2 regions of the Isoalcanivorax pacificus W11-5 genome follow, and region 2 is predicted to be linked to the other one. Evidence: predicted binding sites of a transcription regulator. Region 2 holds the regulator's gene; the other holds the start of a gene.
What was found. The regulator LexA, encoded in region 2, represses DNA repair genes until DNA is damaged. The targets are predictions, from matches to a motif close to TACTGTNTANNTANACAGTA.
Positions count from the first base shown of each region.

Region 1: the regulator LexA is predicted to act here: its motif matches at 2,224-2,243, upstream of recA (recombinase RecA).

Region 1 is NZ_CP004387.1:2,539,415-2,543,830, forward strand. Features, by position in the region: gene alaS (alanine--tRNA ligase) at 1-339, opposite strand, end outside; gene S7S_RS11265 (regulatory protein RecX) at 565-1,086, opposite strand; gene recA (recombinase RecA) at 1,119-2,159, opposite strand; gene S7S_RS11275 (CinA family protein) at 2,301-2,780, opposite strand; gene S7S_RS11280 (AEC family transporter) at 2,808-3,707, opposite strand; gene S7S_RS11285 (glutamine amidotransferase) at 3,843-4,416, opposite strand, start outside.
Region 2 is NZ_CP004387.1:2,259,492-2,263,907, reverse strand. Features, by position in the region: gene rlmKL (bifunctional 23S rRNA (guanine(2069)-N(7))-methyltransferase RlmK/23S rRNA (guanine(2445)-N(2))-methyltransferase RlmL) at 1-168, shown strand, start outside; gene S7S_RS10275 (glutaredoxin family protein) at 158-385, shown strand; gene S7S_RS10270 (TatD family hydrolase) at 414-1,211, opposite strand; gene S7S_RS10265 (DUF1499 domain-containing protein) at 1,208-1,621, opposite strand; gene lexA (transcriptional repressor LexA) at 1,671-2,279, opposite strand; gene S7S_RS10255 (cyclic nucleotide-binding domain-containing protein) at 2,727-3,389, shown strand; gene S7S_RS10250 (universal stress protein) at 3,421-3,861, opposite strand; gene topA (type I DNA topoisomerase) at 4,204-4,416, shown strand, end outside.

The DNA of each region.
Region 1 (4,416 bases), 280 kb from region 2:
CAGGAACTCCCAGGCGAAGCGGATCGCTTCGCGCTTGAAATAGTCGCCGAAGCTGAAGTTGCCCAGCATTTCGAAGAAAGTGTGGTGGCGTGCGGTATAGCCGACGTTTTCAAGGTCGTTGTGCTTGCCGCCCGCCCGCACACAGCGCTGGCTGCTGGTGGCGCGGGTGTAGTCACGTTTCTCCCGGCCCAGGAACACGTCCTTGAACTGGTTCATGCCGGCGTTGGTGAACAGCAGGGTCGGGTCATTCGCCGGCACCAGGGAACTGGACGGCACAACCGCGTGCTCCTGGCGGGCAAAGTAATCAAGGAAAGCCTGGCGAATGTCGGCGCTCTTCATAAGTCTCGCTGTCGTATCAGTCGGGGTATGACGGAAAGCGGCAAGTATAACGGGGCCAGAATGCAGGCGCCATGCGACCGCAGGGCCTGATGCAATGGTTGAAGGCAGGTTAGAACGCGGAGAGCCCCACCCTGCCTTCCGGGGGGGGGATGATGGCAGCGCGGAGCCCTCCACGGGGGAACGTATCTTCAGTGACGAACAGGCCCGGGCACACCGGGCCGCTGATCAGTCGAAGGCAGCGCCATCGCCATCCAGTGCCTCGAAGCACTGGTCTGCGGTGAAACCGCGATATTGCAGAAAGCGCAGCCGGCGGGCCTTGTCCTTCAGGTCGGCTGGCGGCCCGGCACCGAAGCGACGGCGGCAGGTTTCGGCGGCGAGCGCAAACCAGTCGCAACCGGCTTCGGCCAGGGCCTGCTCCGCCAGCAGGTTGCTCACGCCATTCTGCTGCAGCGCCTGCCGGATACGCAGCGGCCCTTGCCCACGCTCGATCCGGCTACGTACCAGCATGCCGGCGTAGCGGGTGTCGTCGAGGAAACGCTGTGCTTCGAGCCAGTCCAGCAACGCACCCACCGGCGCGTCCTCGCCGAAGCGCCTGGTGAGACGTTGCTGGAGTTCCGCGCGGGCATATTCGCGCCGCCCCAGCATGCCCAGCGCGACACGCCGCATTTCTGCCGCACGCGCCTGGGGATCATCACCGGCAGATGCGGTGCCCCGACGGCCAGCGCCATCGATATCGTCACCGATCATGCTGTGGCACCCCGCTCAGCAAGGCTGGTAAATCAATCCTCTTCCTCGACCACCTGTGCCTCTTCCTTGCTGCTCTCCTTGTTCACGGGAGCCAGCAGACGGGCGCGGATCTGTGCTTCGACTTCATCGCGTGCCTGCGGGTTGTCCCGCAGGAAATCGCAGGCGTTCTGCTTGCCCTGGCCGATCTTGTCACCCTTGTAGGCATACCAGGCGCCCGATTTGTCGATCAGGCCCAGTTGCACGCCCATGTCCAGGATTTCGCCCAGGTTGTTGATGCCACTGCCATAGAGAATCTGGAATTCAGCCTGGCGGAACGGCGGCGCGACCTTGTTCTTGACCACCTTGACGCGGGTTTCGCTGCCGATCACCTCGTCGCCCTGCTTCACTGCACCGATGCGGCGGATGTCCAGGCGGACGGAGGAGTAGAATTTCAGGGCGTTACCGCCAGTGGTGGTTTCCGGGTTGCCAAACATCACGCCGATCTTCATGCGGATCTGGTTGATGAAGATCACCAGGCAGTTGGCGTTCTTCACCGAGCCGGTGATCTTGCGCAGCGCCTGGCTCATCAGGCGTGCCTGTACGCCCACGTGGTGGTCGCCCATCTCGCCTTCGATTTCCGCCTTTGGCACCAGGGCGGCCACGGAGTCGACGATCACCACATCCACTGCGCCGGAGCGCACCAGCATGTCGGTGATTTCCAGCGCCTGCTCGCCGGTGTCCGGCTGGGAGACGATCAGGTCATCGACGTTGACGCCCAGCTTCTCGGCGTAGTCCGGGTCCAGCGCGTGCTCGGCGTCAACGAAGGCGCAGTTGGCGCCATTTTTCTGGGCCTGGGCAATCACTGACAGAGTCAGCGTCGTTTTACCCGAGGATTCCGGGCCATAGATTTCAACAATACGGCCTTTTGGCAGGCCACCGATGCCCAGCGCCACGTCCAGCCCCAGGGAGCCGGTGGAGATGGCCGGCATCGGCTCGCGCTTGCGATCACCCATGCGCATCACGGAACCCTTGCCGAATTGACGCTCGATCTGGGACAGCGCAGCGCTCAGCGCCTTGCTCTTGTTGTCATCCATTGCAAAACCCTCTCGGTGGTGAATGCTCGGTGGTGAATGGCACAGGGGATGGCCCGGGACCGGACACTGTTAATATGGACAGTATTATGCTCAGGAGGGCCTGCCCCTGCAACCCCGGCAAAACGGGAATGTGATCAGGGCTCAGCGCAGCCGCGCCAGCACGCCGCGCAGGGCAATTTCGATGGTACCGGCGCGTACCGCATCGCGGTCGCCGGACAGGCACTGGCAGTGAATGTCGGTACGGCCGCCACGGCGAGCCCAGGCAAACCAGACCGTGCCCACCGGCTTGTCCGGCGTACCACCGTCCGGGCCGGCAATGCCGCTGACCGCCACGCTGATGTCCGCCAGGCTGTACTGCAGCGCCCCCTCGGCCATGGCCCGCACCACCGGGCCGCTGACCGCGCCATGCTCATCCAGTAACGCGGCGGGGACGCCGAGCATGTCCATCTTGGCGGCGTTGGAATAGGTCACGAAGCCACGTTCAAACCAGCCGGAACAGCCAGGGATATCAGTGATGGCGGCAGCGATACCGCCGCCGGTGCAGGATTCCGCGGTGGCCAGGGAGACCTTCGCCCGACCCAGCGCCTCACCCACTTCCTTTGCCAGTTGCCAGTGTCGCACGTGATGCCCTCCGTTGCGGCGCGATGCCTACAGGCCCAGCAGATAATTGGCCAGCGGCACCGTAACCAGAGACAGCAGGATACCAATGCCGACGATATGATTCGCCAGCGACGGCGCCAGCCCGTGTTGTTGTGCCAGAATACCGGCGGTGATCATCGGCGCCATGGCCGCCTGCAATACGGCGATATCGCCCGACGCAGGCGGCGCGCCGATGGCCATGGCAATGCCCCATATCATCAACGGCGCGAGCATCAGTTTCCAGCCCAGGCCGTACAGCATGGGACCCAGGTCATGACCGGAAGCACGCAGCCGCAACTGCATGCCGACCGAAAACAGCGCCAGCGGCGTCAGCGTCAGGCCGAGCCGCCCGGCGACTTCCATCAGGACCGGCGGCAAGCCACCGGCCTGACGCAGCAGCAGCGCCGCCACCAGGGCAATAAAGGCAGGGAAAGTGACCACGCGTTTCGCCAGCGCTGCCGGGTGAACCCGCAGGCCGGAGTACAGCGCGGCCACGATGACACCGGCAGACGACAACGCCAGAAACGACCCGAGTTGATCGGCGATCACCGCCACACCCAGCGCATCATGCCCGCGCAGCGCTTCGATCAGGGGATAACCGACAAAAGAGGTGTTGCCCAGCCCGGCGGTCAATACCAGCGCACCCACCTGACCGCGACTCCAGCCACGCCAGCGGCCCACCAGGCTGATCAGCAGCCAGGCACCGGCAAACACCAGCCACATGGCGACGGCAGGAAACAACAGGTCATTGGACCATTCCAGCAGGATGATCTGCTGCAGCACCAGCGCCGGCAGCGCCACATGCAACACCCACCAGTTCAGGCCAGGCACCAAACCCTCGGGATGCCGGAAACGGGCAGCAATCGCCCCGGCACCGATACAGATCACCACCAGCCACAGCGCACTCACTGACTCGCCTCTGCAGATTGCGTGAACGAAAAAACCCGCCGGCACGGCAGGTCACATGATGGCTGCGCAGTGTACCACTGCGCCTGCGCGCATGGGGTGGTTATTGGGCGAAAGTCGGGGTGCATCTCACCGCGGTCACTGCTGCGCATGCGCCGCGATCTTTGCAAAACGGCTCAGCAGCGCCGTCGCCTGCGGCGTGTCACGCACTTCGGCAGCGAGCGCTGCCTGATCACGCCCCTGCCCGGTTAGCACGTCGGCCATCTGCGCGATGTAGCAACGCATCGCAGTTGCGGAAAATTCCGGATGAAACTGCACGCCCCAGGCGCATGCACCGATACGAAATGCCTGATGAGGTTCATGTTCGCCCCGGGCCAGCAGGACGGCAGCCTCCGGCAACGCCAGCACCGACTGGCGGTGCACCAGTTGTACGGCGAAACGCGGTGCTGTGTCGCCGAACAAGGCATCATCACGCGCCTGCTCCAGCAACGTTACGTCGGCCGTCCCTATCTCGATGCCACCGGGGTGATAGTCGACTCGCCCGCCGAAGGCGTGTGCCAGCAACTGGTGTCCGTAACAGATGCCCAGTATTGGCACACCCGCCCCGATCAATGCCCGCAGCCAGTCCGCCGCACGTTCACTCCAGGGCTCCCGGTCGCTGACCATGCTGTGCGAGCCGGTCACCACCACGCCGGCCAGGGTGTCGGCGGCG
Region 2 (4,416 bases):
GGCGGCACGCTCTATTTTTCCTGTAATTTCCGTCGCTTTGAGCTGGAGGAAAATATTCGCCGCTGGTATGTGGTGGAAGATATTACGCGCTGGAGCATTCCGCCGGATTTCAGTCGCAACGAGCGCATTCACCATTGCTACAGGATTACCCACGGCCATGAAGATTGAGCTGCTGACCACGCTCGGTTGCCATCTGTGCGAGCAGGCAGAAGCCCTGCTGCGGCAGGCACTGCCGATGGCGCAGATCGAGAAGATTGATATTGCCGAGGAGGATGCGCTGATCGAAGCGTACGGTGAACGCATCCCGGTGGTGCGCTATGCCGGGCGTGAACTGGACTGGCCGTTCGGATTGCTGGATGTGAGGGAGCGGTTGGTGCGCGAGTAATGCACCGGCGTGATGGAGCGGGATCCACCTACAATGCAACCCCGAACATCCGGCAGCTGTTCCGGTAAGTGGCGTCGGCCACCTGCTGCACGTCCTCTCCCCGGCATTCGGCGAGCCGCTTCACAATCCACGGTAGCAGCGACGGTTCATTGCGTCCTTTGACGGGCGGTTTTTCCGGCAGGTCACGGGGCAACAGATACGGGCCGTCGGTTTCCACCAGCAGGCGATCTGCGGGGATGTTATGCACCAGCGCCTGCAGCGTACCGCCGCGCCGTTCATCGCATAACCAGCCGGTGATGCCGATGTGGCAATCCATGTCCAGATAATCGAACAGTTCCCGTTGCGTGCCGGTAAAACAGTGCACCACGGCATCGGGGAGCTGATCGCGCTGTTCACGCAGAATAGGCAGAAAGCGCGCATGCGCATCGCGCTGGTGCAGAAAAACCGGCTTCTGTTGTGTGACGGCGAGTGCCAGTTGCGCGGCGAAGGCCTTTTCCTGCATGGCGCGGGGAGAAAAATCGCGATTGAAATCGAGCCCGGTTTCGCCAATGGCCCGTACCTGTTCAGCGCGGGTGAGGGCGTCGAGTTCACTGAGCAGGGCCGGCGTGAACGCGCTGGCCTGATGAGGGTGCAGGCCAGCGGTGCAGAACAGCGTGTCATGTTGCCGTGCCAGTTCCAGCGCCTGCCGGCTGCTGTCCGCGTCGGTCCCTGTGATCAGTTGCCAGCGCACACCCACCGCGCGGGCGCGTTCAAGCACGTCATCCAGATCAGGGCGAAAGCGTTTGTCGGTGAGGTTGATACCGATATCGGCGAGCGGGTGTGTCATGGGGCGTGTGTGGGTCCGGTCTGTGTGTGCAGGGCGTCGTGCAGGGCGTCACGCAGGGTATCACGCAGGGTGTCACGCAGAGTATCGACCCGGCGTCGATTGGTGCCGAAGTCGTAATATCCCACACGCGAGGCCGAGCGTACCTCAACCCGGCCATCGTCGTGCAGATAAAAGTCCACGTCATCGGTAAAGCGCAGCAGGCGGGTCGTGAATGTCGCGTGCAGCCTGCGTTCATCCGGCTGTGTCCAGGTGACGCGGGGCAGGTTGTCCAGCATGGTGACCAGTGCTGTTCTGGCGCTTTCCATGGTGTCGCCGGCCTGCAGGGCAGGCACAGCATGCCGCGCATTGTCGGCGAGGCTGGACACACAATTGGGGGACTCAGGGCAGGGTGGGAGCAGCGGCTCTGCCACGGCCTTCGCTAACGAGGCCGTGCAGAGCAGAAGGACAGCCAGCCGTGCCTTACACCGCATCGCGGATCAGGCCGACGAACACGCCCTCGATGACCAGTTGATCCGGTGACACACGAATCGGCGTGTAGTCCTCGTTGGCGGGCATCAGGGTGGCGCCCTGCGGGCTCAGCTTGAGGGTTTTCACGGTCACGTCGTCGTCCAGCCGGGCGACCACGATCTGGCCAGACCGGGCGACGCTGGTCTTGCGCACGGCAATCAGGTCACCGTCAAAAATGCCGGCATCCTTCATGCTGTCGCCCTGGACGCGCAGCAGATAGGTGGGGCGCTGCCGGAACAGGCCCTGCGGTACCGGCACGCTGCGTTCGACGTTTTCCACTGCCTCGATCGGCACCCCGGCGGCGACGCGGCCGATCACCGGCAGTTCATCATCCGGCCACAGGGCGGCGTTCAGCAGCTGGATGCCGCGCGAGCGATCATTGTGCAGCCGGACACAGCCCTTGCGCTCCAGTGCACGCAGGTGGTCCGATGCGGCGTTCTTGGACTGGAACCCCATCAGCTCGGCCAGCTCGGCCCGGGTCGGTGCCATGCCGGTGTCGTTCTGGAACTGACGGATGCAGTCGAGTACCTGTTGCTGACGAACTGTAAGCTTCTCGCTCATAAGCCTGTCCTCATGCGTTGACTGGATGCTAGCACAGCCACTGTCGAAATGAACAGTGCCTTTTGATCAGCCCCGAGGCGGAACGCACCGGTCATCAGGAGAGGATGGATGGCGTTGAACAGGCCTGCCGCAGGTCATAGGATTTGCCCCCGGATCAGTGGCAGACTTGTCGGGTGTGCACGCGTGTACGAATGTCTCGCTGTGATTCCGGCCGGCTCCGATATAAGTAATCCTAATCAACGGGTTAGCTTATAAAGATTGCGCCGGGCCACGCCACGTGGGGCGGGGCAGTGTGATCCGGTTCGCAGAGTGATCTGTGATGTACGCAGCATGCCGGCTGTGCGACGCATTGGGGTTGTGGCGGAACAGCGTGGTGTGCCAGCGGTGATTGCCGTCACTTGGTCAGGTGGCGGTCCTGAAAACCCGGGGGGGTTGAACACAGTGGTAATGAAAGCAGTGGAACGTGCCATCTACACGCCGGATCGCATCCGGCGTCTGGTGTCTGGCGTGCCGTTCTTCAATGAAATACTGCGGCAGGATGCGGCCCAGTTCGATGTGCTGCTGGAACGTTGCGAATTGCTCGAGGCGGGCAGCGGCGATGTGGTGATTCGCCAGGGGGGCAGCGACAGCGGCCTGTACTTTCTGTTGCGTGGCCAGCTTGCGGTGCTCGCCGACGCATCGCCCGGGCCGGGCACAGCGCCGAAAGTGCTCAATCATATTTCTCCCGGCGAAGTGTTCGGCACCTTGTCGATGCTGCGTGATACGCCGCGCACTGCAACGATCTGTGTCGATGCGGCGACACGCGAAGCGGTGCTGGCGCGGATCGATTTTGTCTTCTTCAGCAACATCACGGATTTTTCCGTGTTCACGCTGCCGACCAAGCTGGCCTTCTATCACATGGTGGTGCACAACATCCGCTGGACGCTGGAAGTGAACCGCATGCAGGAGCCTCACCACGAGGTGGTGTCGCTGCTGCGCAAGGTGCCGGTCTTCAGCGGCGAACGGGGATCGCAGGCGGAACTGGTGGCGCTGCATCAGCAGGCGCACATACTGGCCGATCTGCTGTGCCGCTGGAACGGTACGCCGGCATCGACCGGCGCGCTGGGGTAGGCCGGGCCGGACGCGCTGCAACAGGCTGGCCTCAGCTGCGCCGGATTTTCACCGCCAGGACATCACAGTGCGCACCGGGCACCACGCCTCGGGCGGTGGAGCCGAGCAGCAGGGCCAGGCCGCTGCGGGTGTGGCTGCCGATCACGATCAGGTCGGCGCACAGCACATCGGCCTTTTCCTGAATGGTCTTTTCGATGGACCCGAGTTCCACATGGACCCTGTCCGGGGGAATGGAGAATTCGGTCGCATAGCGGTTCACGTTCTCCCGTGCCTGGTCCATCAGGCTGCTTTGCAGTTCGGTGACGTCCATCGGCACGTCGGCGCCATACGCCAGCGCCAGCGGCTCGATCACGTGCAGCAGGTGCAGACGGCCGCCGCCGGTGCAGGCGATGGAGAGTGCGCGGGTCAGGATATGCCGCGATTCCTCGCTGCCATCGATGGCGACCAGTACATCCCGGTAACTCTCACTCATCTGATGTCTCCCGCCGGCCTTTGCCCGGCATCAGGCCTGTCTCCACGACGTTTTCATCGGCTCCGCCATCATCTCAGTGAACGATTCCGCCTGTCCACATCCACGGAAGCTTGCCGTCCGGGGTGGCTGCGGTGGTATAAAGCAGCCGCGAGAGCACGCGGCATCGGCCGTGGCGGGGCCGCAAAGGCTGCCCGGCAGGTGCTGGCGAGGTGGTGCCTGGACAGGCTCGCCTTGACCTCGGCGGTGGCCGCTTGCGTAAATAGGCGGCCGCCGGACAGGAGCCGGCGGGTCGCGCCAGGGCAAATACCGGGCGCATAACCGAGAGCTGAGTGCAGAAAACTGATGGCCAAATCGCTTGTGATTGTTGAGTCGCCGGCCAAGGCGAAGACCATTAACCGCTATCTGGGCGACGATTTCATCGTCAAGTCCAGCGTGGGCCACGTGCGTGACCTGCCGGTGAGTGGCGGCGCCAAGAGCAGCCCCAGTGAGCGGGCCAAAGAGGCGGCCTACACCCGCTCGCTGCCGCCAGAGGAGCGCGAGCGCTACAAGAAAAAG